Linked DNA regions of Pelobacter seleniigenes DSM 18267. The protein of the gene in region 1 interacts with the protein of each later gene in a pairwise test. Links are inferred from orthologs where the notes say so. Each region holds a gene or a part of one and is shown on either strand. Other genes may lie near its edges. The genes, in order: topA and N909_RS0107105.

Region 1 (10,953 bases):
ATCATTGCCATCGACCCCGACCGGCAAAGGTTGGAGCAGGCCCGTATAGCCCTGGCCGGCAGCGCCGTTGAATTCATCCAGGCCGACGACGGCATGCCGGATCTGGCGGAGAGTTACGCCGACATCGTGCTCTATTCATTGTCTCTCCACCATATCCCGCGCCAGCAGTTGCCTGCTCATCTCCGCTATGCCGCGGCCCGACTGGCCCGGGCCGGCGAGATCCTGGCCATCGAACCGGGCGCCAGCGGCCCGTTTATCGAGGCAAAAAAACGCTTCGGCGTGGGGAGCGGCGATGAAGGTCCGGCCATTCAGGCTGCCTGGGAGATGCTTCAGGCGCTGCCGGGCTGGAGGGTTGCCGGGGTCTATCCGTTTACGGTTGATTTTCTGTTCAGCGATGAAGCGGATTTCCTTCGCTACAAAAACGCGAGTGAACAGGAGCCGGAACAAAGCTGCAATCCGGAACTGACGGACTTTCTCACCCAGCACCGGGCAACGGATGGCATCCGGCTCGGCTCAGGGCGGCAATTGTACCGTTTGATGAGAGCGCAAAGTTGAAAAAAGCAAGCTGTTTCAATAGCTTTTTTGGAACATTCTCATTTTTCCAGCTTGACAAGAAGTTAAGAAGACTATAATTTTTATAAATTAGATTTTATTTTTTATTTCCCTTGGCATTTTTTGCGGAGATTCGCAATTTGAACACTGATTTCAAGAAACATCGCACCTCTCTAACGCTATTGGTTCTTGCAGCAGCCCTGCTGCAGGCTTCCTGTACACCGGCCCCGTCCGGCGCTCCGTCCTATGCTCTAAAACAACAGCTGCAGCAGCTCAAACAGCAACAGCAGGAGCAGGCCCAGCAACTACAGCAACTGCAACAGCAGCTGGCCAGCCTGCAGCTACAACCGGCCATGGTTCCGCCTTCGGCCAATACTGGATTGAACGCTCAGCAGCCGGCTGCGACCCCAGCCCTGCCCGGCTCCCAGGCAGCACAACCCTCGCTGATAACAGTGGCGCCCGGCACCAGTGAAGCTTCGGAAGTGGCCGCTTCGGCATCGACTTACCTGAGCGCGTTTTCCAACCTGGCCATGGGCCGTTATGCCGAGGCCGAAAGCGGGTTTGCAGCGTTTTTGTCCAGCTATCCGGACCATCAATACGCCTCCAACGCACGCTTCTGGCTGGCCAATGCCCAAGCTGCCGAAAACAAAACCGCCCTGGCGGTTGCCAACCTGAAACAGATTGTCGCCAGCCCGCAGGGGCAGGACAAAGCCCCGGCAGCCATGCTTCAGCTGATCAGGATTTATCGTCAGACCGGGTTGACCGGACAGGCAGAGACAACCATTGCACAGTTGCGAACCAGCTATCCCGACAGCCCTGAAGCGCAACAATTTATCCAGAGCGACACCCCTGCTCAGTAGCAGGCGTCACACTCTATTTTTTGAGAGGGAACAGATGATACGGACACTTTTTCGCTGGTTATTGCTGCTTGCGTTGCTGTCGGCCATTTGCGGTCCCGGTATGGCCGCCGCTGAAGAAGGTCAGATTTATACAATCAAAAAGGGGGATACCCTGTGGGATCTCTCCAAACGCTTTATTGACGATCCCTACTACTGGCCCAATGTCTGGGCTAAAAACCCGGCCATCACCAATCCGCACCTGATCTTTCCAGGGCAAAAAATCCGCATTCTCGACGGCCGCCTGGAAATCGTTCCGGCCTACACCGAAGGGGAAAGCGCAGCCCAGCCCGACCAGACGCCAACCATTACCGGGCCGGCCACAAAAGCCGCGGCGGGGGAGATGATCCAGATCAGAACCTCGAGCAAAGGCAACGGCTTTATTCTGACCGATGAGCAACCTCTCGGGATTCTGGCGGATACCACTGACAACCGGGTGCTGATCAGTAAAAATGACCTGGTCTTCGTGAAAATGACCGACCCGTCCGATGTCACGGTCGGAGACACCTACGGACTCTATGAACGGGGTGATAAAGTCATCCATCCTGTCACCGGCGAATCGATCGGCACCATGATGCAGAATCTCGGGGCGCTGCAGGTCACCGAAATCAACGGAGGCACGGTGACCGCCAAGATCATCATCGCTTTCCGCGAAATCGAGCGCGGCGCTGAGCTGTTCGAGTATGTGCCAGTGCAACGGGACATCACCCTGCAGCGGGCGGAAACACCGGCTCCGGGAGTCATTGTTGCGGGCCGTGATGAACGCAGCACAATGTCGACCAATGACGTGATTTTCATCGACCGCGGCAGCAACGACGGGGTGAAGACCGGCAATCTGTTCTATATTTCCCGGCCGCGGCAGGTTTCCAAGGAACTTTTTAAACAGGCCGGCGACTTGGTCTTGCCCGATGAAGTCCTCGGCGCTGCGATCACTGTGGATACCAGGGCCACCACCGCAACGGCCGTCATCATCAAAAGCGTTAAGGAAGCTTTCCCCGGTGACCAGACTGAGATGGTCACCGACTGACGCCTGAACCAGGCGGAGATTCTATTGCACGGAAAAAAGGATTGAAGTCTCTTCAATCCTTTTTCTCTGTCAGCTCATCGTAATGCCATACCATTCGGAGGGGGAATGGACCGTTCAACAATTGCTTTGCTCAGGCTGCACCTGACCAATGGACTCGGTCGGGTAGCCCTGCTCAAACTTCACCACCACTTCGGCAGTTTCGTTGCCGCCAGCACCGCTTCCGCCACAGCCTGGCAAGAGGCCGGGGTCAGTCCGCGCCTGCATGGAGGCATTCCGCCGGAACATGATCACGTCCTTCAGGACACCCTGCGCATTCTCGAGAAACTGGAGATCAGGCTGCTCAGCTTCTGGGATGCGGATTATCCGCCCCTGCTGCGGGAAATTTACGATCCGCCCGCCCTGCTCTACCTGCGCGGAACGCTGCCGCAGCAAGACTGTTTCGCCATTGTCGGTTCCCGTCAGGCGTCCGACCCGGGAACCCGCTTCACCAGAGACTTGGCCGAACAATTGGCGCAGCGCGATATCTGCATTGTCAGCGGCTTGGCCCGCGGCATCGACGCTGCGGCGCATCGCGGTGCCCTTGCTGCCCAGGGCAGCACGATTGCGGTACTGGGCTGCGGCATCGACCGGGCCTACCCGAGGGAAAACGCCGACCTGTTCGCAGAGATCATCAACGCCAACGCGGTGATCAGTGAGTATCCGCCCGGCACCCCGCCCCTGGCCGGCTATTTTCCCGGCCGCAACCGCATCATCAGCGGCCTGTCGCGCGGGGTGCTGATTGTCGAAGCAACGGAAAAAAGCGGTTCATTGATCACCGGCGAGTTCGCCCTTGAACAGGGGCGGGAACTGTTCGCCGCGCCCGGAGCGGTTTACCGGGCCAACAGCCGGGGGGTCAACCGACTGCTCAAAGAGGGGGCGCAGCTGGTCACCGAAGCCGAGGATATCCTGCAGCTGTTGTGGCCCGGCCAACCCACCAGAAAACAGCGGGACGGCGCTGCCTCCTTCGCCGCAAGCCTGCCGGAAACAACCCGCGCGGTCTTTCAAAAACTCGGCGATGAACCGCTGCACAGCGACGAAATCGCGCGGAAATGCGGCTTGACTCCCATGGAGCTTTCCGCTATTTTACTCGACTTGGAGCTTCAAGGTGGAGTCCAAGCACTTCCGGGAAACCATTATATACGCAATCGGTTGTAATTCTTTTCCGTTCAATCAGCCGAAATCATAACTCTGTTGGAGGGTCCTTGCGTGAGCGCGTCCTGGCGATCGTCAATCTGATCGCTCAATATGTTTTAGGTGCAGAAGACAGCCCGATCAATGAGCAGGAGCTGGTTGCCGAACTGATGTCGGTGGGCTACGAAGCCGACGAAATCAGTGATGCCTTTTCCTGGATGGAAACGATCGCCCTGCAGCCTGCCGCCGAGCAACCCGCCGTCGACCCGCTGCTGAACATGGCCACCTACCGAACCTACAGCGACCAGGAACAGCAACTGCTCAGCAAAGAAGCCCGTGGTTTTCTGACCAAAATTCGCGCCATGGGATTACTGAACGACGAGGTCCAGGAAGAGATCATCGAGCGGGCCCTGCGTTCTGCAGAAGATCCGATCAATGAACAGGAGATCAAACTGATCGCGATTCTGACCCTGCTGTCCCGCTCGAGCAGCCTCTGGCTCAGGGAAATAGATTGCTTCCTTGAAAATGACTGGACTCGCATCTATCATTAAGAGCAGACCGGGTTGCGCAGATACCGCAACCCTTTTTATTTTGTGTTCCACACTGTCAACGGAACGAAAGCACTGAGGAGAAGATGGCACAATCACTGGTTATCGTCGAATCGCCGGCAAAAGCAAAGACAATCGAGAAATTTCTTGGCAAGGGGTACAAGGTCCTGGCCTCATACGGTCACGTTCGGGCTCTGCCAAGTAAACAGGGGTCGGTTGATGTCGATGATAATTTCAAACCCAAATACCAGGTTCTGCCGGACAGCACCAAGCAGATCGCCCTGCTGAAAAAAGAGGTTGCGAAAAGCAGTGAACTGATTCTCGCAACTGACCTTGACCGCGAAGGGGAAGCTATCGCCTGGCACCTGTTGGAAGCTCTCGGCATCGATGAGAATTCCAGCAAACCGGAAGTCAAGCGAGTCACCTTTCATGAAATCACCCAGACCGCGATCAGCGAAGCGATGGCCCACCCGCGCAAGATCGCCCGCGATCTGGTCGATGCCCAACAGGCCCGCTCCATCCTTGACTATCTGGTCGGGTTCAACCTGTCGCCCTTCCTCTGGAAGAAGATCCGCTACGGACTGTCCGCCGGCCGCGTGCAATCGGTGGCGTTGCGGCTGATCTGCGAACGCGAAGATGAAATCGAGGCGTTTAAGCCGCGCGAATACTGGACCATTGAAGCCCTGCTCAGCAACACCGCGCAGAACAGTTTCAGCGCCAAGCTGCACAGCTGCGACGGCAACAAGCTCGGCAAGTTCGATATCGCCGACGAGGCCAAAGCCGCTGCCATCATGGCCGAGCTGGAAAGCGCCAGTTTTGCTGTCACCTCCCTGGAAAAAAAGGAGCGTAAACGCAACCCGGCGCCGCCCTTTACCACCAGTACCCTGCAACAGGAAGCCAGCCGCAAGCTCGGCTTTTCTGCCCGCAAAACCATGAGCGTGGCGCAAAAACTCTACGAGGGGATCCAGGTTGAGGACGGTACCCATGGTCTGATCACCTACATGCGAACCGACTCCGTCGCCCTCTCCGACCTGGCCACCAGCGAAGCCCACGACGTGATTTGCCAGCTGTACGATGCGTCCTACGCGCTCAAAAAGCCCCGGGTGTTCCGCAACAAAAGCAAAAACGCCCAGGAAGCCCACGAAGCGATCCGCCCGACCTCCATTGCCCGGACCCCGGCCCAGGTCAAAGCCTTTTTAAGTTCCGATCAACTACGTTTGTACGAGTTGATCTGGAAACGGACCGTCGCCTCGCAAATGGCCCAGGCCATCTTTGACGCCACCAGCGTCGATATTGCGGCGGGCGAGCGCTACGGTTTCCGGGCCACCGGTCAGGTCATCCGCTTCCCGGGCTTTATGGCCCTGTATATCGAAGGGACCGATGACAGTGACGATGAAAACAAGGAAGGGTTGTTGCCGGCGCTGGAGGAAGGTGAGCAGCTGAACAAACAGCAGCTGACCCCGGAGCAGCATTTCACCCAGCCGCCGCCCCGTTTCACCGAGGCCAGCCTGGTCAAGACCCTTGAGGAATACGGCATCGGCCGGCCTTCGACCTATGCCAGCATCATGAACACCCTGGTCACCCGTAAATATGTGCGTCTGGAAAAAAGAACCTTCTTCCCGGAAGACACCGGCCGGGTGGTCACCAAACTGCTGACCGACCATTTCAGCCAGTATGTCGACTATGACTTCACCGCCGAGCTAGAAGAGGAACTGGACGCCATTTCCCGCGGCGAGCAGGCCTGGACTCCAGCGATCAAAGGGTTCTGGGATCCCTTCATCGCCCTGCTACGGCGCAAGGATCAGGAAGTCAGCAAGGCGGATGTGACCACGGAAAAAACCGACAAGGTCTGCCCGGATTGCGGCAAAGAGCTGGTCATCAAACTCGGTCGTTCAGGACGTTTTCTGGCCTGCTCCGGGTTTCCCGACTGTCGGCATACCGAGCCCCTCAACGGCGAGACCAAGGAGGTCGAGGAACCGGTCTTTTCCGAGGAAAAGTGCGACAAGTGCGGCGCCCAGATGCTGATTAAAACCGGCCGTTATGGGAAATTCCTGGCCTGCAGCGCCTATCCGAGTTGCAAGAACATTCAACCCCTGGAAAAACCCAAGTCCCTGGGCATCACCTGTCCGAGCTGCAACGAAGGGGAAATGATGGAGAAGAAAAGCCGCTACGGCAAGATTTTCTACTCCTGTAATCGTTATCCCCAGTGCAAATATGCGCTGTGGAATCCGCCCAAGGCGGAAGCCTGTCCCAAATGCGGCTGGCCGGTCACCGAGATTAAAACGACCAAACGCTGGGGGACAGTCCAACGCTGCCCGCAGGAAAGCTGCGACTGGGAAAAAGAACTGATTCCGCCGGAGAAAAAAGCCCCGGCCAAGAAAACCGCCAAAAAGCCCGCGGCGAAAAAGACTGCAGCAAAAAAAGTCTGAACCAGCGGTTACTGTTATAATAACGACCGGCCGGGAGCGCATTTTGCCTTCGGCCGGTTTCCTGTTTTTAGAGGACGACAAAGCTATGGAGATCACAATTATCGGCGCTGGCCTGGCTGGCTGCGAAGCGGCCTGGCAGGCTGCCAAAGCAGGTTGCCGGGTCAAACTCTTCGAAATGAAGCCGGAGCAGTATTCGCCTGCCCATCAGAGCGAACAGCTGGCCGAACTGGTCTGCTCAAACAGCCTGCGCGGCAGCGGCATGAACAATGCTGTCGGCTGCCTGAAAGAGGAACTGCGCCGGATCGGCTCCCTGTTCATGGCCGCTGCCGATGCCACGGCCGTTCCGGCCGGTGGCGCACTCGCCGTTGATCGGGAGGAATTTTCCGCCTATATCACGGCTAAAATCGCTGCCGAACCGAATATCGAGCTGATCCGTCGGGAGGTCACCCGCCTGCCCGAGACTGGACTGACCATCCTGGCCAGCGGCCCGCTGACCTCGACCGCGCTGTCCGCTGAGCTGGCCCGACTGACCGGCGCCGAGCACCTCTATTTCTACGACGCCATTGCGCCGATTGTCGAATTCGAGTCCATCAATTTCGAGCATGCCTGGCGCGCGTCACGCTACGACAAAGGGGGCGACGATTACCTCAACTGTCCGCTCAACCGGGACCAGTACGACGCCTTTGTCCAGAATCTGCTCGACGCGGATAAAGTGAGCGGCCGGGAATTCGAAAAACTGATCCACTTCGAGGGTTGCATGCCCATCGAAGAGATGGCGGCCCGCGGCCCCCAGACCCTCGCCTTCGGGCCGATGAAGCCGGTCGGTCTGCCTGATCCGAAAACCGGGAAAATTCCCCATGCCGTGGTCCAGCTGCGCCAGGACAACCGTCACGCTTCCCTCTATAATATCGTCGGCTTCCAGACCCGCCTCACCTACCCGGAGCAGAAGCGCATCTTTCGCACCATTCCCGGATTGGAAGAGGCCCGCTTCGCACGGTTGGGGAGCATGCACCGCAACACCTTTATCAACGCACCCGTCTGCCTGAACAATGCCCTGCAATTCAAGCAGGCCCCGCATATCCTGGCCGCCGGCCAGCTGAGCGGCGTGGAAGGGTACGTCGAGTCCGCGGCCTGCGGTTTTCTGGCCGGCATATTTGCCGCGGCCCTGCTGCAGGAACAACCGGTTCCGGTGCCGCCCGCAGAAACCGCCCTCGGCGCACTGCTCGGCCACCTGAGCAGCGCAGCAAGCGATGATTTCCAGCCGATGAATATCAATTACGGTCTCTTCCCTCCTTTGGAAGGGCGTAAAATGAAACGCGCCGACCGGCGCCTGGCCATGGCCGAGCGCGCCCTGGCCGCCCTGCCACCCTGGTGGGAACGGGTCAACGCCACCCTGCTGAGCGAGAAAGGATAAACCGATGTCGGAACGAATTGTCCTGGCTTCGGCCTCCCCACGCCGACGCGCCTTGTTGGAGCAGATCGGTCTTGATTTTGATGTGGTCCCGAGCCGCACCGAAGAACTGGTGCACGCCGAGGAAACTCCGGAGCAACTGGTGGTCCGCCTGAGCCTGGAAAAAGCCGGCGACGTCGCGGCCAGGCCGGAGGTGGCCGGACGCTGGTTCATCGGCAGTGACACCATCGTCCTCTGCGGCGGACGGATTCTCGGCAAACCGCGCGACGCGGAAGATGCGGCCGCCATGCTTAGACAGCTTTCCGGCCGCGAACATCAGGTTCTCTCCGGATTCGCCGTCATCGACCGGCAGACCGGTCGGCAACGCCAGGAAGCGGTCTGCACCAGGGTCCGCTTCAGGGATTTGACAGATGACGAAATCACGCGCTACATTGCTACTGGCGAACCCGCCGATAAAGCCGGCGCATATGCCATCCAGGGGCTCGGGGTCTGTTTCGTGGCCGGCATCGAAGGGAGCTACAGCAACGTTGTCGGCCTGCCGCTCTGCCGCCTGACCCTGGTCCTGAAAGAACTCGGCGTCCCCCTGACTCTCTAGTTGTCATTCGGAATTTCTGGATGGAATAGTTCAGCTTTCAGACTGGAAACAAGCCATTTCCTTTTGGAGCAAAAAAATTAAGGACTGGCGCGGAGACGTACAGCGTTACGCGGTACAAGCAAATCCGCAGTTTGACGCCGTGACAACGAAAAAGAGCTGTTCCCCGGATGAAAAAAACCATCTAACCCGGAGCCATAGCGAATGAACCCCATCGCCGCAAATATCAAGGATATTCAAGAACGCATTGCGAACGCCTGCCGGACCAGCGGCCGCCCCCTTGACAAGGTCCGCCTGATTGCCGTTTCCAAGGTCAAACCCGCGGCCCTGATCGAGGAAGCCTACGCGGCCGGCCAGCGTCTGTTCGGCGAAAACTATGTGCAGGAATTCCGCGATAAGCAGGAACAGGTCACAGCGCCGGTCGAATGGCATTTCATCGGTGCCCTGCAAAGCAACAAAGTCAAATACCTGAAAGACTCGGTCCACATGATTCACTCCGTCGATCGGCTTTCCCTGGCTCAGGAAATCAACCGGCAGTGGGGAAAAACTCCGGCCGTGGTCGATATCCTGCTGCAGGTCAACATCGGCGATGAAGAGAGTAAAGCCGGCTGCACGCCGGAACAGCTGGAGGAGCTGGCCCGCCAGGTCGCCCAGCTGCCCCACGTCAAAATCCGCGGCCTGATGTGCCTGCCCCCATACTGCGACGATCCGGAAGAGGTTCGTCCCTATTTCAAACAACTCCGTCAGCTTGCCGAGAAAATCGCCGGTCTGGACATCCCCGGAGTCACCATGGAAGAGCTGTCCATGGGGATGAGCGGGGATTTCGAAGTCGCCGTCGAAGAGGGTGCCACCCTGGTGCGGGTCGGGACCGCTATTTTCGGTGAAAGAAGAAAGTAGAATTAAAGATGACCCAGCCCTCCGTACTCCTGTTCGATCTTGACGGAACCCTGATCAACTCCCTGCCCGACCTGACCCTGGCCCTGAACCTGCTGCGGGCCGAGCTGGATTGTCCACCCCTGACTCTTGATCAGGCCGGCCCCATGGTCGGCGACGGCGTCAGCCTGCTGGTCCGCCGGGCGTTGGGAGACGCTCTGTTCAAAGAAGAGCATGTCACTCGCTTTCTTGCCCTTTATGACAGCCACCTGCTCGATAACACCGTCTGCTATCCGGGGATCACGGCACTGCTGCAGCGACATCCGGCACAACGGCTGGGGGTTGTCACCAACAAACCCTATCGGCAGACCCTGGCCATTCTGGAAGGGTTGGGGCTGCGCCAGCGTTTCGGCGCAATCATCGGTGGGGACAGCTGCACGCAGAAGAAACCCGACCCTGGTCCACTGCTGGCAGCTCTGACAGAACTGGGGGCTACCCCGCAACAGGCGGTGATGATCGGCGATCATCATACCGATCTTCATGCTGGCCGCGGGGCCGGCACCGCAACCTGCTTCTGCGACTACGGCTTCGGCAACAGCGGCGGGCTGGAGTATGATTTTCTAGCCACAACGGCCAACGACCTGCTGCAGCTGTTTCCGGGGACTATCGATGCCTGAAGCCCGGCTGAGCTACCGAGATATTGCACTGTTCTTTTTCCCGCTGGTTCTCAACGTTCAGCTGATGAGCATTTCCCACACCATCATCAACAGCGTACTGGCCAGGCTCGACAACTATGTGACCGCCCTAGCCGGGATGTCCATGGCCATGATCATTCATGTCTTTGTGTCGTCCCCGTCCTATCAGAATCATACCGTCACCATGGCGATGGCCCGGGGCCGCAAATCCATGCTCGGGGTTTTAGTTTATATCTTCACCCTCTCGACCTCTGTCGCACTGCTGCTGGCTCTGGTTGCCTATACCCGAATCGGTGACCTGTTCTTTCAACTCTTGGGCACCCCGGCCGAGGTTGTCGTAGAAGCTCGCAAATCCTTGCGAATCATGCTCTTTCTGCCCTTTATCAGCGGGTTTCGTTTTTTTTGCCAGGGTTTGCTGCTGCAGGCCCGCCGGACCGGGCTGATTTCTTTTTCTACCCTGATCCGCGTCGCCGGACTGTTCCTGTTTCTCGCCCTTGGTCGTTACTGGTTCAGCGGCGCCCAGCTTGGCGCTTTCGGCCTGGTCGGTTGCGTTGCCACGGAGACCCTGGTGATCAGCCTGACGGTCTGGCAGGTTCATCCCCGGCTACAGCCCCGCGGCCAAGAAAAGAATTTCCGCGAAATTTTTTCTTTCGGTTTACCCCTGGCCTATTCGTCCTGCCTGCAGCAGGCGATTCCATTATTGATTACCGCCATTATCGGTCGCTTGACCGACGGAGCGCTGGTCCTAGCCGCCTTCGGT
Region 2 (15,662 bases), 740 kb from region 1 along the record:
TTGACCAGCAAGGATTCGATCTCGGCATGCAGCGGCCGGTACAGCTCGTCCATGGTCTGCGGCAGCTCTTTGGAGAGCTGATCCAGGAAACGCGGCAGCAGCCCTTGATTGGCCTTGCGCGGATGACGCAACCGATGCAGCACCCGGGCAAAGGTAAAGCGGGTCACCTGGGACGAAAAATAACTGGTCGCAACATCTTCCAGGTGGTGGGCCTCGTCAAGGATAATCCGTTCGAAAGGGGGCAACACCGCGGTCGCCGAATAGTTGTCGGTCTGCTGGCGCAGGGCCAGATCCGACAACAACAAAGCATGATTGACCACCAGGATATCGGCCCGCGCCGCCTGGCGTCTGGCCTTGTGGAAGAAACAGCGGCTGTAGTGCGCACACTTGACTCGGGCACATTGATCGGCTTCGCAGCAGACCTCTTCCCAGACCTGATAGTTGGGGATAAAAGACAGGTCTTCCCGCGACCCGTCGGCCGTAGTCTCCGCCCACTGGGCGATCTGCTGAAATTCTTCGACCAGATCCTGATCGAACAGGCCCGGTTCCCGCCCGGCAGTTTCGCCGCGACGCAGGCAATAATAGTTGCTGCGTCCTTTGACCAGAACCGCATAAAATTCCAGATCGGTAGACCTCCCCAGAAACGGCAGATCTTTGCGGATCAGCTGCTCCTGCAGGTTGATGGTGCGGGTCGAAACCACCACCCGCTCGCGATTGGCCCGCGCCCAGAGCAGAGCTGGCACCAGATAGGCCAGGCTTTTGCCGGTCCCGGTCCCGGCTTCAATCACCGCCAGCTGCTCCCGATTAAACGCCTCGCTGACCGCAAAGGCCATACGCAGCTGCTCAGGGCGCTCTTCGTAGTCGGGCAGCTTGGAGGCGATCATCCCGGCGGGGCCGAGCAGTTGACCGACTGCCTCAGGAGTAATCAGCTCCCGGTCCTTGTCGGCAAAGGCTTCCACAACCCTGTACACCTTATCCACAGAGTTATTCACAATGTAGAAACCGACCCCCAAAGCCCCGAATTGTGCGGCTACGGAGATATCCGCAGAGGAGGGTTTGAGCACCCCGGAAGGATGGTTGTGGATAACGATATCCCCATATCCACAGGTCTGCAGAATGGCGGGAACCGCGCTTTCAGAACCACGAGCCAGAACCTCGACCTGCACGATGCGCCGCTCGGCATCGGTCTGGCCAAGCACAAAAACCTCATTGCCGTCGGCCTGGGCAATGGCATAACGGATCTGGTCGATACTGTCAGGGGAAAAATAATCAAGCATGGGTCGGGATTATAGTGGAAGCGAGACAGGAATGGGACACTTAATTACAAGACCCCGATCCGCTGTCCCTGTCGATCAGCTCGAGCATTGTGCCCCCTGTTGCAAATCTGCTACCCTACAGGCAATCTCCAGAGAGGAAATCACCATGCCCGAGCTGCTGCAGATCTACCGAATCCTGCTGAAAACCTACGGTCAGCGCCACTGGTGGCCGGCCGATTCTCCGTTTGAGGTGGTGATCGGCGCGTTTCTGACCCAGAACACCAATTGGCGCAATGTGGAAAAAGCCATTGCCAACCTGCGCCGGGCCGACGCCCTGAGCTGTGCGGCGCTGCTGCGCCTGTCTGCCGCCGAGGTACAGGAACTGATTCGCCCGGCCGGGTTCTTTCGCCAGAAAGCCGAACGCCTGCAAGGCTTCTGTCACCATCTGCAAACCCACTACCAGGATAGCCTCGAGGCCATGCTGCAGCAGGACAGCCACCACATCCGCAGCGAACTGCTCAGCCTGAAAGGGATCGGTCCGGAAACCGCGGATTCGATCCTGCTCTATGCCGGGCAGCACCTGTCCTTTGTGGTCGATGCCTATACCAGGCGGCTGTTCAGCCGCATCGGTATTCTTCAGGGCGCGGAAAAGTATGCCGAAATCAGGGATTTGTTCATGGCCCGGCTGCCTGCCGAGGTCGAACTCTACAATGAATATCACGCCCTGATCGTGCAGCACTGCAAGGAATTCTGCCGCACCAAGCCTCTCTGTCCGGCTTGTCCTCTGGCCGATTTATGCTGTTATCCCAAAGCGTTAACTTGATCTATTGAGGATTCTGCGTTAGGGTGCCGATATTCCCTTTTTACCGATTCTGACTTAAACGGACGCAGCGATGATCAACCACTACCTCTTCCTGCTGAAAAAGTTTCTCGGCAACCTGCTCTTGCCGCTTCCCCTCACCCTGTTGCTGCTGCTCGGCGCTCTGCTCTTCATGCTGCGGCGCAAGACCCGCTGGTTCGGCATTCTGCTGGTCTGCGTGGCAACCGGATTGCTCTTTATCAGCAGCTATGCTCCGTTGAGCCATCGCCTGATCAGCAATTTTGAAAATCGCGTCCCGAGTTATTCCCAGCAGGATCTCCCGGCCGACTATATCGTTGTTCTCGGCAGCTGGCACCAGTCCACTGCAAACCAGCCATTGACCAGCCAAATCAGTCCCGACGGCATTGTTCGACTGGTGGAAGGCATCCGCATTTATCGCCTCAACCCCGGTAGCAAACTGGTCTTTACCGGCTATAGCGGCACGCCGGCAGATGCGGTCTCCTATCCGGCCAAGCTGCGCGAGCTGGCCTTGGAACTCGGGGTCCCCGACCATGACATCCTGACCTTTGAGGGCCCGCGCGATACCATTGAAGAAGCCCAATTGCTTGCCCGGGTCTTCCCGGTGGCACGACTGGTGTTGGTGACCTCGGCCATGCACATGCAACGGGCGCTTGGCCTGTTCCGGGGTGCCGGCCTCGACCCCCAGCCGGCTCCGACCGAGCATTTGAGCAAACCGATCAAAAGCTGGTGGACCTTCCCTTCCAGCAAAACCCTGGCCGACACCGAGTACTGGGCCCATGAAAAGCTCGGCCTGCTCTGGGCCAGACTCATGGGGCAGATTAAGGACAGCCCAACCGACAACTGACCCGCCGGAAAGTTTCAAACCCGCAAAAAATAGATCTTAACGCCGGAGTTTCGGGCCTTTCCCCTTGAACTTCAAGGCCGCATTTGTTAGCCTGCCGGATTAGTTTTCACTCTGAATCACCCATCCCTGCGGAGAGAACGGCATGGACTATAAAGAGACTTTAAATCTTCCCGAAACCGACTTCCCAATGCGCGCCAACCTGCCCAACCGGGAACCGGAAATCCTGGCCCACTGGCAACAGATCGGCCTGAACGAGCAACTGGAAAAAGCCCACCAGGGCAAGCAGAGCTTCATCCTGCACGACGGCCCTCCCTATGCCAACGGGCATATTCACATGGGCCATGCGCTCAATAAAATCCTCAAGGACATTATTGTCAAAAGCAAACGCATGCAGGGTTATTACACCCCCTATGTGCCGGGCTGGGATTGCCATGGCCTGCCCATCGAACTGATGGTCGACAAAAAGCTCGGCAAGAAAAAACGCGAGCTGAGCAAAGCCGACTTCCGCCGGGAATGCCGCGAATATGCCAAGGTCTGGATTCAAACCCAGAGTGAGGAATTTCAGCGCCTCGGCATCTTCGGCAACTGGCAGGATCCGTACCTGACCATGACCACCCACTACGAGGCGGCCACAGCCAGGGAACTGGCCAAACTGGCAGAAAAAGGCTCGCTCTTCAAAGGGAAAAAACCGATCCACTGGTGTACCTCCTGCGTCACCGCCCTGGCCGAAGCCGAGGTGGAATACGCGGATCACAGTTCACCCTCCATCTACGTCAAGTTCCCCTATGTCGACGAACTGCCGGCGTCATTGGCGCAACTTGGCGACAAGCCGCTGAGCTTTGTGATCTGGACCACCACCCCCTGGACCATCCCCGCCAACCTGGGGATCTGTCTGAACCCGGAGCTGACTTATGTGGCGGTCGACACCGGGGCGGAACGGCTGGTGATGGCCGAAGGCCTCTATCAAAAAGTCCTGAAGACCCTCGCGATCGAGGATTACCAGGTGGCCGCCACCTTTGAGTCCGCCCTGTTCGACAACAAGAACTGCAAACATCCCTTCTATGAGCGCAACTCGCTGATCATGCTCGGCGACCATGTCACGCTGGAAGCCGGCACCGGCTGTGTGCACACGGCGCCGGGGCATGGCCACGACGATTACCTGGTCGGTCTCAAATATGGTCTGGAGATTTACAATCCGGTTGATGATTACGGTCGTTATCGGGAAGATCTGGAACTGTTCGGCGGGATGAAACTGCAGGACGCCAACCGGGCGGTCAGCGAAAAACTGACCGAAGTCGGCGCGCTGCTCTATGAAAGCTCGGTCGAGCACAGTTACCCGCACTGCTGGCGCTGCAAAAAACCGGTTATTTTCCGGGCCACCGAGCAGTGGTTCATCAGCATGGATCACAACGACCTGCGCCAAAAAGCCCTGACTGAAATCGACCGGGTCGAGTGGATCCCGTCCTGGGGTCGTGACCGGATCTACAACATGGTTGCCGGCCGGCCGGACTGGTGTATCAGTCGCCAGCGCAGCTGGGGAGTGCCGATCACCATCGCCTACTGTGAAAAGTGCGGCGAAGCACTCAATGACGGCAAAGTCATGCACTACATCGCCGATCAGTTTGAAGAAACGGGCAGCGATATCTGGTTTGAAAAAGATGCCGCCGAGCTGCTGCCACCGGGAACTGTTTGCCCGGCCTGCGGTCATGATAAGTTCACCAAGGAAACCGACATTCTCGATGTCTGGTTTGACTCCGGGGTGTCCCACGCTGCGGTCTGTGAACACCGTGAAGAATTAAGCAGCCCGGCTGACCTGTATCTGGAAGGTTCCGACCAGCATCGCGGCTGGTTCCATTCGAGCCTGCTCGAATCGGTCGGCACCAGGGACCGGGCTCCCTACAAATCGGTCCTGACCCACGGCTTTGTCCTCGACAAGGACGGCCGGCCGATGTCGAAATCCATGGGCAATGTCATCGCCCCGGAAGAAATCATCCAGAAGTACGGAGCCGAAATCCTGCGCATGTGGGTCTCGGCCACCGATTACCGGGATGATATCCGTCTTGGCCAGGAAACCCTGCAGCGGCTCTCCGACGCTTACCGGCGCATCCGCAATACCGCCCGCTATCTGCTCGGCAACCTCAATGGCTTCGAACCGAGCCAGGACATGGTTGCTGACGCCGATCTGCTCGAACTCGACCGCTGGGCCCTGGCCCGCCTGGAACGGCTCGGCCAACGGGTCGCCAAGGCCTATGATAGCTATGAGTTCCACACCTTTTATCATGCGGTGCACAACTTCTGCAGCGGCGATCTGAGTTCCTTCTATCTCGATATCCTCAAGGACCGCATTTATACCAGTCCGAAGTCGAGTATCGAATACCGCAGCGCCCGCTCGACCATGTACCGGATTCTGGATGCCTTGACCCGGATGATCGCCCCGGTGCTGACCTTTACCGCCGATGAAATCTGGCAGCGGTTGCCGGGCGAACGCGAAGCGAGCGTCCATCTGGCCGAATTCCCCGCCGCTATCAAGGGCTACATCGACGATGAGCTGGAAGAACGCTATGAGCAGCTGCGCAAGGTGCGCTCGGAAGTGTCCCGCCAGCTGGAAAAAGCCCGCGCGGAAAAACGCATCGGCCAGTCCCTGGAAGCCAAAGTCGTCCTCCAGGTCCCGGCCAACCTGCAAGCCCTGCTGGCTCAGTATCAGGACCTGCTTCCGGCCTACTTCATCGTCTCCCAGGTTGAGATGCGGGAACAGCTCGACGACGGCCACGCCGCCGAACAGATCCCGGATCTGAAAATCCTGATTCAGGCTGCGGAAGGGGAAAAATGCGAACGTTGCTGGAACTACAAAACAACGGTCGGCGAAACCGCTGAACATCCGACTGTCTGCGCCCGGTGTGCAGCAGCCCTGGCTGCGGAGTGACATGAAAAAATACCGGAGTTTTGCCCTGGCCGCAGCGTTCAGCCTGATCCTCGACCAGCTGAGCAAGGGCTATATCGATACTCATTTTGCCATCGGCGAGTCGCACCGGGTGATTGAAAACTTTTTTCATATCACCTATGTCCGCAATCCCGGTGCGGCGTTCGGTATGCTGGCAGACAGTGGCTTCCGGCTGCCGTTCTTTCTTGCCATCTCCAGTATTGCCATCATCGGCATCCTCTGGTACAGCCGGCGGCTTGCCGCCGACAAGCAATGGCAGCTGACCGCCCTGGGGCTGATTCTGAGCGGCGCGGTCGGCAACATGATCGACCGGCTGCGCTTCGGCGAGGTGATCGACTTTTTGGACGCCCACTGGTACAGCCACCACTGGCCGGCCTTCAATGTCGCGGACAGTGCCATCTGCATCGGCGTCGGCATTATGCTGCTCTGCACCTGGCACGAAGAGAAACAGCGCAAGCAGCAGCCAACTCCCTAACCTCACGCGCCCCCTCTTCCCAGCCGGGAGGAGGGGGGACTGAAGCCATCATGTCCAGGACTCGCTATCCCATCCCGGCAGCTCCCTGCCGTTGTGAAATCGAAGTCAATCGCAGTCGTTTCATCGCCAGCATCGAAATGGTCGAAACCCCGGACCAGGCCCAGGACTTTGTCGCCCGGCTCAAACAAGAGTTCCCCACCGCCAACCATAACTGCTGGGCCTACCTGTGCGGACCGCCCGGCAGCAGCGACCGGATCGGCCTGAGCGATGACGGCGAACCGCACGGCGTGGCCGGAAAGCCGCTGCTCACCGCCCTGCAACACAGCGGCCTGGGCGATCTGGCCGTGGTGGTGACGCGCTTTTTCGGCGGCATCAAACTGGGTAAAGGAGGGATGGTCAAAGCCTACACCCAAGCGGTCCAGAGCGCTCTTGAGCAGTTGGAGGTCGCTGAAAAAATCGCCTGGGAAGAACTCAGGTTCAGCTGCGCTTACCCCCTTCTGAGCAGCATCGAACGGCTGCTTCCCGACTATGAAGCAACCATTCTCGAACAGCAATTCGCAGCCCAGGTCGTGCTGCATATCCGGGTCGCCCAGGAGCAGCTGACCGCCCTGCGAACCCGCTTAACCGACCTGAGTGCCGGGCAGATCAACTTTCCGGAAAACCCCTGAGCAAGAATTATTTGATTTCGGTTAAAACGCTAACATAATCCTAACAATCCACTGTTAAAAAGGTCGAGTCGAAATTCGTACCCAAGGAGTCAACAATGGACACGACCCTGTTTAAAAACGACGTGGAAAAAAATCAGCACGAAAATGCCATTGAAGTGCTCTGTGATCAGTTTCCTGATCGGTGTGGATTGATCCGAACCCGTTATGAGAAACAGCTGAGTGAGATTCTGCCGGAAGCCACCATCCGCTCCTATCTGCCGATCTTCATCACCCGCAGAATCCGTCATCAGCTTGAAGACGAAAAAACAACCCGGCCCAACTGAATGGCCGGGAGCTATTTCGGCTGGTTACGCAAGGTTCCCAGATAGATTGCCGTCAGAATCATCAATACCCCGACATAGTCGAGCCACCCCGTCGGCCGCTTGAACAACAGGATATCCCAGATAAAAGACAGGGCAGGCTGCAGCAACATGACCAAACCGGCAATCGAGGCAGGCACTATTTTGAGGGCAGAGGAAAGAAGTGACCAACCGAGGGTACTGCCCAAAATGCCGACCCCGGCCAGAGCCAGCAGGGATGACGTTTCGGCCACGGCAAACGAGGTTCCCTTGGCCAGGCAGATCGCGCCCAGATAAGTCATACAGAACAGGCTGATCCAGAGCATGACCGAAACGCCACTGAGCTTGTTGCCGGTCACGGCTTTTTTCATGAGCATGATGAAGGTCGAATAAGCCAGCGCAGTGAACACCCCCAGCAGCAGCCCGAGCCTGATGTCACTGGATAAAACAATTGCATCGACTCCGGTGATCAGAAACAGCCCGGCCACACCCAGCACCACCGCCACGATAAACAGCCCGCTGATCTTCTCTTTCAGCACCAGCCAGGAGAAAAACGCCGTAAAAAACACCTGAAAATTTCCCAACAGGGTGGCCAGCCCCGGCCCGATCAGTTCAATACTGCGATGCCAGCACATGAAGTCAGAACCAAGAGCAATTCCGCAAGCGGCGAGCAACCAGAGAATTTTCCCCGGCACGCGCGGCAATTCCCGGCGCAGCAGTAACAGCACCAGCAGTCCGCCCACCGCAAACAGCATCCGATAAAACCCGGCCAAGTCCGGATCAACCGCCGCAAGCTTGATAAACACCGGGGAAAAACTGATACAAAGCGAGCCGAACAACAGGCGAAACAGGGGAAATGAGGAAGCTGAAGCGTTCAAAAAACTAATCTCCGGACAGCAGGCAATAAACAATGAATGGGGCAAACGCAAACTGGATCGCTTTGGCAGCCGCTGGAAAAATACGCCGTGGTTGGTTATGATCCCGAAGCGAGCCCGACAATTTGAAAAGTTTACTCCGCAGAATTCTTATCACCAGCAAAAAAGGTTACGAATCATGAAAATTATCGCCATCAACGCCAGTCCCCGTAAAAAGTGGAATACCGCAACCCTGCTCGAACAGACCCTGGCAGGAGCCGCCAGCAAAGGCGCCGAAACCGAACTGATCCACCTCTACGACCTCAACTTCAAGGGCTGCGTCAGCTGCCTGGCCTGCAAAACCGTGAACGGCAAATCAGAGGGCCGCTGCGCCATGCGCGACGATCTGACTCCGGTCCTGGATAAGATCGAGGAGCAGGCAGATGTCCTGGTGGTCGGCTCACCCATCTATCTTGCCAGTGTCACCGGCGAAGCCCGCAGCTTCATGGAGCGCCTGCTGTTTGCGCCCATGGTCTATACCAAACCACCCAGCTCCCGGTTTCCCAAAAAACTTAAAACCGCACTGATCTACACCATGAACCTCAGCGAGCAGGGGAGCATCGAGCGTCAATACCCGGTCCAGTTCCAGATTATCGAGGACTACTTTGCCCGCATCCTCGGCTCGGCCGAAACCATCTGTGCGTACGATACCTGTCAGGTTGACGACTTTTCCAAAATGGTGATGGAATATGCAGACCCGGCCTACAAGAAACAACGCAAGGCGGAAGCATTTCCCGAAGATTGTCGCAGAGCTTACCAATTGGGGATAAAACTGGCCCAAACGAGCTGATTCGCTTCTTTTCAGCGGTTATCGCCCCCCGAAACGTGCAGAGTCCTGTTGGTCGGCGCCATGGTTGAGACTAACCTGTTCTTCATTCTCAACCACGGCCCGGCCTTCAATCTTCAGCAGGGCAGTGACCAGCCCTTCGATCTCCTGGCTCGAATAGGACAATTGCAAGGGAATCCGCCCATAGGGAATTTCCGCTGAACCCAGAGCCTGATCGACAAATTCATTACGAAGCTTATGTTGGTCGCCGCCTTCGGCCAGATCGATGACGGCGACAATTGCTTTCTGGGCCTGATCGAAAATGGCAAAAGAGACGGTTTCGCGGGCCAGCATCCCGGCCGCAACGGATCTCTGTCGCGGCTCCTGCCCCGCCCTGATCACCACCAGATCGGCCAACCGGACCTTGACAAAAATACGATAAGACGGACCCAGGATCTGCTCCAGCAGACCAAGCACATCCCTTTCGGCAAAAGACAGAAAAACCTGTTGCTTGGCACAAGAAACAGGAGGCAAAGAACCTGCGGAGCCCGAGTTCATTTTAAAGGTTAGATACACAAACAGCGGGATAGCGAAAAACAGAACAATCCAGGTCAAAACAACCTCCAGACTGACAATCACTCAAAGTCGCCACCTTGCATATACCAGTTAACTCCGCAAAAATAAAGACGAACAATATTCCCAGCGGCGGGCGCAAAAAACCTTGCTTTTCCTCTGCAACGATGCTAAATATGTCCGCCGTACTTCAGAAAACACCAGGTATCGGGGCGTAGCGCAGTCTGGTAGCGCACCTGCTTCGGGAGCAGGGGGTCGGAGGTTCAAATCCTCTCGCCCCGACCATACGAAGAAAAAAGGGTTGGCGATTTAAGCCGACCCTTTTTTATTTGCATGCCGAGAGAGGATTTGAAGCGTAGCGAGCGCTGACTGAATGTCAGAAAAGCGGCCAAGGATGGCCGCGTCAGTGAGCGGAGGGGAGCCGACGCAGGAACCGGCAGGACGCTGGTGACACAGTGGGCAAATCCTCTCGCCCCGACCAGTTACAACAAAAGCACTTTCCATTTTTTTGGGAAGTGCTTTTTTGTTATTGCTTTCGAGAGAGGATCTACAGACCTTGAATGAGACCAATGCAGTTTGACCTTCCCCCTTTTACAAAGGGGGATTGAGGGGGATTTGAAGCGCCAGCGAGCACAGTGGAGCCGACGCAGGAACCGGCAGGACGCCGGTGACCCAGTGGGCAAATCCTCTCGCCCCGAACTTTTTTCTTCGTATGCAAAAAGAGGCATCCTGAAAACACGTTCCAAGAGACCCTACATTGCCGCCTATCGCAATTCTTTGTGTGTCAGCAAATCAAACACCACCCTGGCAAAACCCCTAGCGACTTCGGGGTTTGCCAGAATCTGCATCATCTGTTTCTGGTGTGCCTCATTACTATCCAAAACCGCATCATCGAGTGCTTTTGGAAAATCACCCAACATAGCCTGTTCAGGGGTATTGTTGAGAATCTGGTCCATGACGACCTTGTTCTCGCGAACCTTGTCGCGAATCGTGTAAGCATAGTTGACCAAATCCTTATCGGTCAGATTATCGGTCATAAACAGTTCGTTCAAACGCGCTAGGACCTGCGACAGGAATTCTTCCTTTTTATCTTTCGGTTTGGCGGTTCCAAGATCACTACCCGGCATTAAGCTGTAATCTCCAGCCGATTCCATCACCAAATTCTGCTCGCGTTGCTTCGAAAGCCGGTAGTGGCTCAGAGCGACATTGCTCAGATCGATATCATCTTCCTCTTCCTGTTTTTCCCGTAACAGCGGCCGTAAGTGGCGACCGTAAAGACTGAGTTTTTCCAGATCCTTGCTGTCGTAGTCAACAATCTGCGACATAAATTCATAAAAACGGGTAAAACTGCCCAGGTCCTTTTTAAAGATATCAAGCCGATCCTTTTCCTGTTTGCACTCCTTGAGGCTCCTTTCGGCATTGGCGATCAGGACCGCGTCACCGGTCTGCTTGGTGCGGTCGAACATCTCCTTGGCGGTTTTGTAGGCGTCGACCGCCAGCTTGTAGCGTCCTTGCCAGCGCTGCACCGCCGGCTTGCAGATATTACTGATCGCGGCATTGCTCTTGTTTTTGGCAAAAAAGGCCACAGCGAATTGTTCTATCTCCTGCCAGGTAAAGATTCCTTCGGCACGCAGCTTGTCGAAGAGATCAAAAACCAGGTCAGGGTCGGAGACATCCGCCAGCTCAGCAGTCTGAAAATATGGCTGAAAAGACTCAAGAATATCCTGCGGCTCGTTGAAGAAATCGAGCACAAAAGTGCCACTTTCTCCTTTTCCCGGATAGGTCCGGTTCAGGCGCGACAGGGTCTGCACGCACTCGACGCCATAGAGTTTTTTATCGACATACATAGCGCAAAGCTTCGGCTGGTCAAAGCCGGTCTGAAACTTGTTGGCAACCAGCATCACCTGGAACTCGTTGGTGTCAAAAGCTTTGCGCATGTCGCGCCCTTTAAGGCCGGGGTTCATGCTGTGCTCGGTGAACTTTTCACCGAGCAGCCCTGCGACATTTGGGTCGTTGTCATTGAACGCCACCTCACCGGAAAAGGCCACCAGGGCGCTGATACCGCTGTAACCCTTACGGATGATGTACTTGTCGAACTCCTGCTTGTATCGCACCACCTCCTTGCGTGAGCTGGTTACCACCATCGCCTTGGCCTGGCCGCCAAGCAACCCCATGATATTGTTCTTATAGTGCTCGACAATCACCTGCACCTTCTGGGCGATGTTATAATCATGCAGCCGCACCCACTGGTTAAGCTTGACTGTCGCCTTCTTGCTGTCAACCTCTTTGTCCCTGTCCTTAATCCTCTGCGCCAGCTGGTAAGCAACCTTGTAATTGGTGTAGTTCTTCAGCACATCAAGGATGAAACCTTCTTCAATGGCCTGACGCATCGAATAAACATGAAACGCTTCAGGCAGGTTACTTTTGGAAGGTTGTTGACCAGCATCGGGCAGACGGCCAAACAGCTCCAGGGTCTTCGGCTTCGGCGTAGCTGTGAACGCAAAATAACTCAGGTTATCGTTAGAACGCCGGGCGGCGACAGTGGCATCAAGGATATCTTCAGAAGTGTACTCGATATCATCAGTTGTATTCTCGGCAACCAGCACTTCTTTCAATTTCCGGGCAGTCGAGCCGGTCTGCGACGAATGCGCCTCGTCAGCGATGATGGCATAGCGTCGTTCCTTGAGGCTGACACTGTTCTCAATTGCCTGGAGCACAAAGGGAAAAGTCTGGATGGTAACGATAATAATCGGCTGGGAACTCTCCAGCGCCTTCGCCAACTTTTCAGACTTTGAGCCTTCACCGACCTCGCGATTGATCCGCCCCACTACCCCGTCAGCATGTTCAAATTGATAGATGGTATCCTGTAGTTGATCATCGAGTACGGTGCGGTCGGTGACAACAATCACCGAATGGAACTGCTTATCGCCAGCGGCAGTATAAAGGGATGAGAGCTGATGCGCGGTCCAGGCGATGGAGTTCGACTTGCCCGACCCAGCGCTGTGCTGGATCAGGTATTTCTGTCCCGGCCCTTCTTTGCGGGCGGCATCAAGTAGCCGGTTGACCACGTCCCATTGGTGGTAACGGGGGAAAATCAGTGTCTCTTTTTTGTATTTTTTGCCTTGCCAATCTTCCTTTTCTTCGATCTGCAGATGGACATAGCGGGCGAGGATTTTGAGCAGGTTATCGGGCAGCAGCACCTCGTTCCAGAGATAACCGGTGGCGTACTCATTTGGATCATCCGGCACGTCATTACCAGCCCCGCCCTCTTTGGTCCCCTGGTTGAACGGCAAAAAGAACGTATCGTCACCTTCCAGGTGGGTGGTCATGTAGACCTCATACTGGCTGACTGCAAAGTGGACCAGCGCGCCACGTTTGAAAGTCAGTAACGGCTCTGGCTTCCTAGTGACTGGATCTTTCGGCAAACGGGTACGCTTGTATTGTTTGATAGCGTTATCGACCGCCTGTTTGAACTCGGACTTCAGCTCCAAAGTGGCAACCGGCAGACCATTGACGAACAGCACCAGGTCGATACGCCAGCTTTTCGCCTGCTTGCCCGCCTGTTCCTCGCTCCCGACTAGGTCTTCGGTCGCATAGGGACTATAGACTAGCTCCGGTACGATACGCAGGCGGTTCTTTTTGTATCTCGTCAGGGTATCGGGATTGAGGTCGTGTTCCGGCTTGAACTGGCAAAATTTAAAGCGCACACCACGAACGCGCAGTTCGTGACGCAGCACACCAAGAGTACCGAAAGTGCGCAGGTCACGGTCGGCGGCGTTGGGGTCGGCTTTGTTGAGCTGGCTGGCGACTCTTTCAAGGAGGTGCTTTTCCGGGTTTTGCGGATAGAGTTTGCAGTATTTCTGCCACTGCTCGCCCTGGCTGTCCTGCACAAAGCCGATCACGTCTTCTTCGTACAGGGCCAGTTTCCGATTGTAACCAGCGGAGGTTCCAAGCTGCCAGCCGTTGGCGACCATCTGAGCAATGATGTCGTTTTGGAAGCTTTGCTCGTTCGATTTATTTGCCACCACAATTCCCTCCGGGCATTCATCTATAGCCTTCTAAAAACAATCCGTTCCGGCTATAATAGTCGTGTTTGACAAACTGGCCTGGCGCAGGCAAGCAGACTAACACTTAATCCGAGATCTGACTTTATGGGCAAAACACTCGCAAAAAGTAATATTCATTTAAGTAATAGCACCACCCGCCAACGCAATATGGCTCGCAACATCGAATCATCTTCTGCCATTGAAGGCATCCGGGTAAAAAGAGATGCTGCCACCGGACGCTTTGTAGACCGCAAGAATCCCTCCTCAAAAACAACATGCATAACTGAAACCAAGCATGATCACAAGTCAGGCCGTCTTGCCTCCGACAAAGCTTAATCCTCCGTATTTGATGCTTCCGAACTTTCTATTACGTCTAGGAACAGTTGTTTCATCGGCGCATAATTCATTTCCAAACCTACTCGCACCGCTAAAAAATATTCATCCTTCTTTTCACAAGCCATTTCACTAAAATCCAGCAATGGCAAACCGGCCTGCAATGCCATTATCGTGGCGAGCAACCGGCCTAGTCTGCCGTTCCCTTCGCGAAATGGATGGATCAACATCAGTTCGACATGCACTTCTGCCAACGCCTGGGCAATTTTATCGTAACTATCAAATCGGCAAGGTGTGTAGCGGGACAGTTGTTTGCGCTCAAACTCCAACATCAACCCAGTGATTGTGTGGGCCATGGCAAAAGTAAAACCATCCTTGCTCACATTCACCCGGCGTTCTTTGCCCGCCCATTCGTAGACAACGCCAAGCCAAGTACGGTGCATCTCGAAAATGTCATGAGCAGTAAACTGCTGATCTTCCTCGACAACATCCAGCAGGTGTTCCTGTGCTTTCCACAAGTATTCCGTTTCGGCAATCTCCATTTCTTCACGGGAGGTAATCCTAAGCCGGTTTTTTAAAACCTTTCCATCAGAACCAGGCTCATACTGATCTTCAGGATATCCCGAGGTGTCATATCGACCGGATGAAGTCATTCCGTTACTCTCAAATAGGTTGGGGTATTCCACATAGTTGCACCTAAAAACTTCACATTTATGTAAACCATCCGCCTATTAAGGCAGATCTCCTTCCAGGAATGACAATTTGTCAACAGCGTCCCGGCGTTACCCTATTACCAGCATTGCAAGAGTTGGCCCGAATCGGTCGTTCGGTGTGTGGCACCCCAGACGGAGTAACGCTGACACCGAGACAATGCGGAATTTTGGAAGCCGCTTCTCAGTGTCTATAGAGATTCACTTTAATATCATTATTGAATAATTTCTTACTCTCACTCCATGACGAGATAATGTTTCTTGAATCAAGCCATCTGACCAAAACCTGATTCTCGGGGCTGTTCTCCAATCTTGGCTTGTTATACCCAGTTTTTATTTGGGAAAAGGGTTGGGGCAGATTAGCCAAGACATGACGCACTTCGTCATCAGTCATAAGAGAATGATATTTATTAAAGAGTGATATTTGCGTCGCTATGGGCGTAGAATGCTCAACTAGGGATTGTGCAATACTCCCATTGAGATTGGGTATGTTGGCGTCGGTGTTGACAAGAACCGAGCCTATGAGTGCTGATCGATCGGGAAGGCCCACAAGCGCTTCTAGGTCCATTATTTTGACTATCCCAAGCTTGGAAGCATGATTAATTTCAGATCGAAGAAGATCTTCCAAGAAATCGTCATCCAGGCCGAAGCTAACTGGGTCCGCCAGATATTTGTGGATGTTGGCCGCGACAAATAGTAACTGCAAATTCCTGTTCTCAGCGAGCGCTTCTAAACTCTCCGTAGTAAATGTGACTTTTTCCTCACTTATTAAGACTCGAAGTTTGGCTGGCTCAAGCCCTACAGGAAATTCTTTAAAAGGCTTGGGTAAAGCATGCGCATATTCTTTATAGCTGGCATCAGATAGTAAGCCAGCATTGAAGAGGAACAGACGCAGCTTCAGTGAATCTGAGTCGCTTGGTATGGGATATTTCAGGATAGCCGACCGGACGTCATCTC

Evidence for each region.
Region 2: the proteins of topA (region 1) and N909_RS0107105 interact in binary tests that used the Escherichia coli proteins (3 or more experiments, as listed by UniProt). The link is inferred for Pelobacter seleniigenes DSM 18267 from one-to-one orthologs.

Annotation. Positions count from the first base shown.
Region 1 is NZ_JOMG01000002.1:208,151-219,103, forward strand. What follows is about bases 3,942-6,950. They hold topA (type I DNA topoisomerase), read left to right. Parts: upstream 3,942-4,279; coding sequence 4,280-6,622; downstream 6,623-6,950. Other genes in these bases: N909_RS0103595 (DUF494 family protein), read left to right, coding at 3,942-4,196; trmFO (methylenetetrahydrofolate--tRNA-(uracil(54)-C(5))-methyltransferase (FADH(2)-oxidizing) TrmFO), read left to right, coding at 6,666-6,950. In the rest of the region: N909_RS0103575 (class I SAM-dependent methyltransferase), read left to right, coding at 1-555; N909_RS0103580 (tetratricopeptide repeat protein), read left to right, coding at 693-1,412; N909_RS0103585 (LysM peptidoglycan-binding domain-containing protein), read left to right, coding at 1,447-2,475; DNA-processing protein DprA, read left to right, coding at 2,581-3,669; more of N909_RS0103595, read left to right, coding at 3,717-3,941; more of trmFO, read left to right, coding at 6,951-8,036; N909_RS0103610 (Maf family protein), read left to right, coding at 8,041-8,628; N909_RS0103615 (YggS family pyridoxal phosphate-dependent enzyme), read left to right, coding at 8,830-9,522; N909_RS0103620 (HAD family hydrolase), read left to right, coding at 9,531-10,175; N909_RS0103625 (hypothetical protein), read left to right, coding at 10,168-10,953. UniProt on the Escherichia coli protein: Releases the supercoiling and torsional tension of DNA, which is introduced during the DNA replication and transcription, by transiently cleaving and rejoining one strand of the DNA duplex.
Region 2 is NZ_JOMG01000002.1:944,060-959,721, forward strand. What follows is about bases 5,231-8,216. They hold N909_RS0107105 (YigZ family protein), read left to right. Parts: upstream 5,231-6,407; coding sequence 6,408-7,025; downstream 7,026-8,216. Other genes in these bases: ileS (isoleucine--tRNA ligase), read left to right, coding at 5,231-5,864; lspA (signal peptidase II), read left to right, coding at 5,866-6,357; N909_RS0107110 (hypothetical protein), read left to right, coding at 7,121-7,348; N909_RS0107115 (DMT family transporter), read right to left, coding at 7,360-8,216. In the rest of the region: N909_RS0107080 (helicase C-terminal domain-containing protein), read right to left, coding at 1-1,277; N909_RS0107085 (endonuclease III domain-containing protein), read left to right, coding at 1,423-2,079; N909_RS0107090 (ElyC/SanA/YdcF family protein), read left to right, coding at 2,150-2,941; more of ileS, read left to right, coding at 3,084-5,230; more of N909_RS0107115, read right to left, coding at 8,217-8,241; N909_RS0107120 (flavodoxin family protein), read left to right, coding at 8,417-9,067; N909_RS0107125 (DUF2726 domain-containing protein), read right to left, coding at 9,086-9,658; N909_RS0107135 (type I restriction endonuclease subunit R), read right to left, coding at 10,381-13,590; N909_RS25615 (hypothetical protein), read left to right, coding at 13,768-13,998; N909_RS0107140 (Fic/DOC family protein), read right to left, coding at 13,995-14,648; N909_RS0107145 (YobI family P-loop NTPase), read right to left, coding at 14,890-15,662.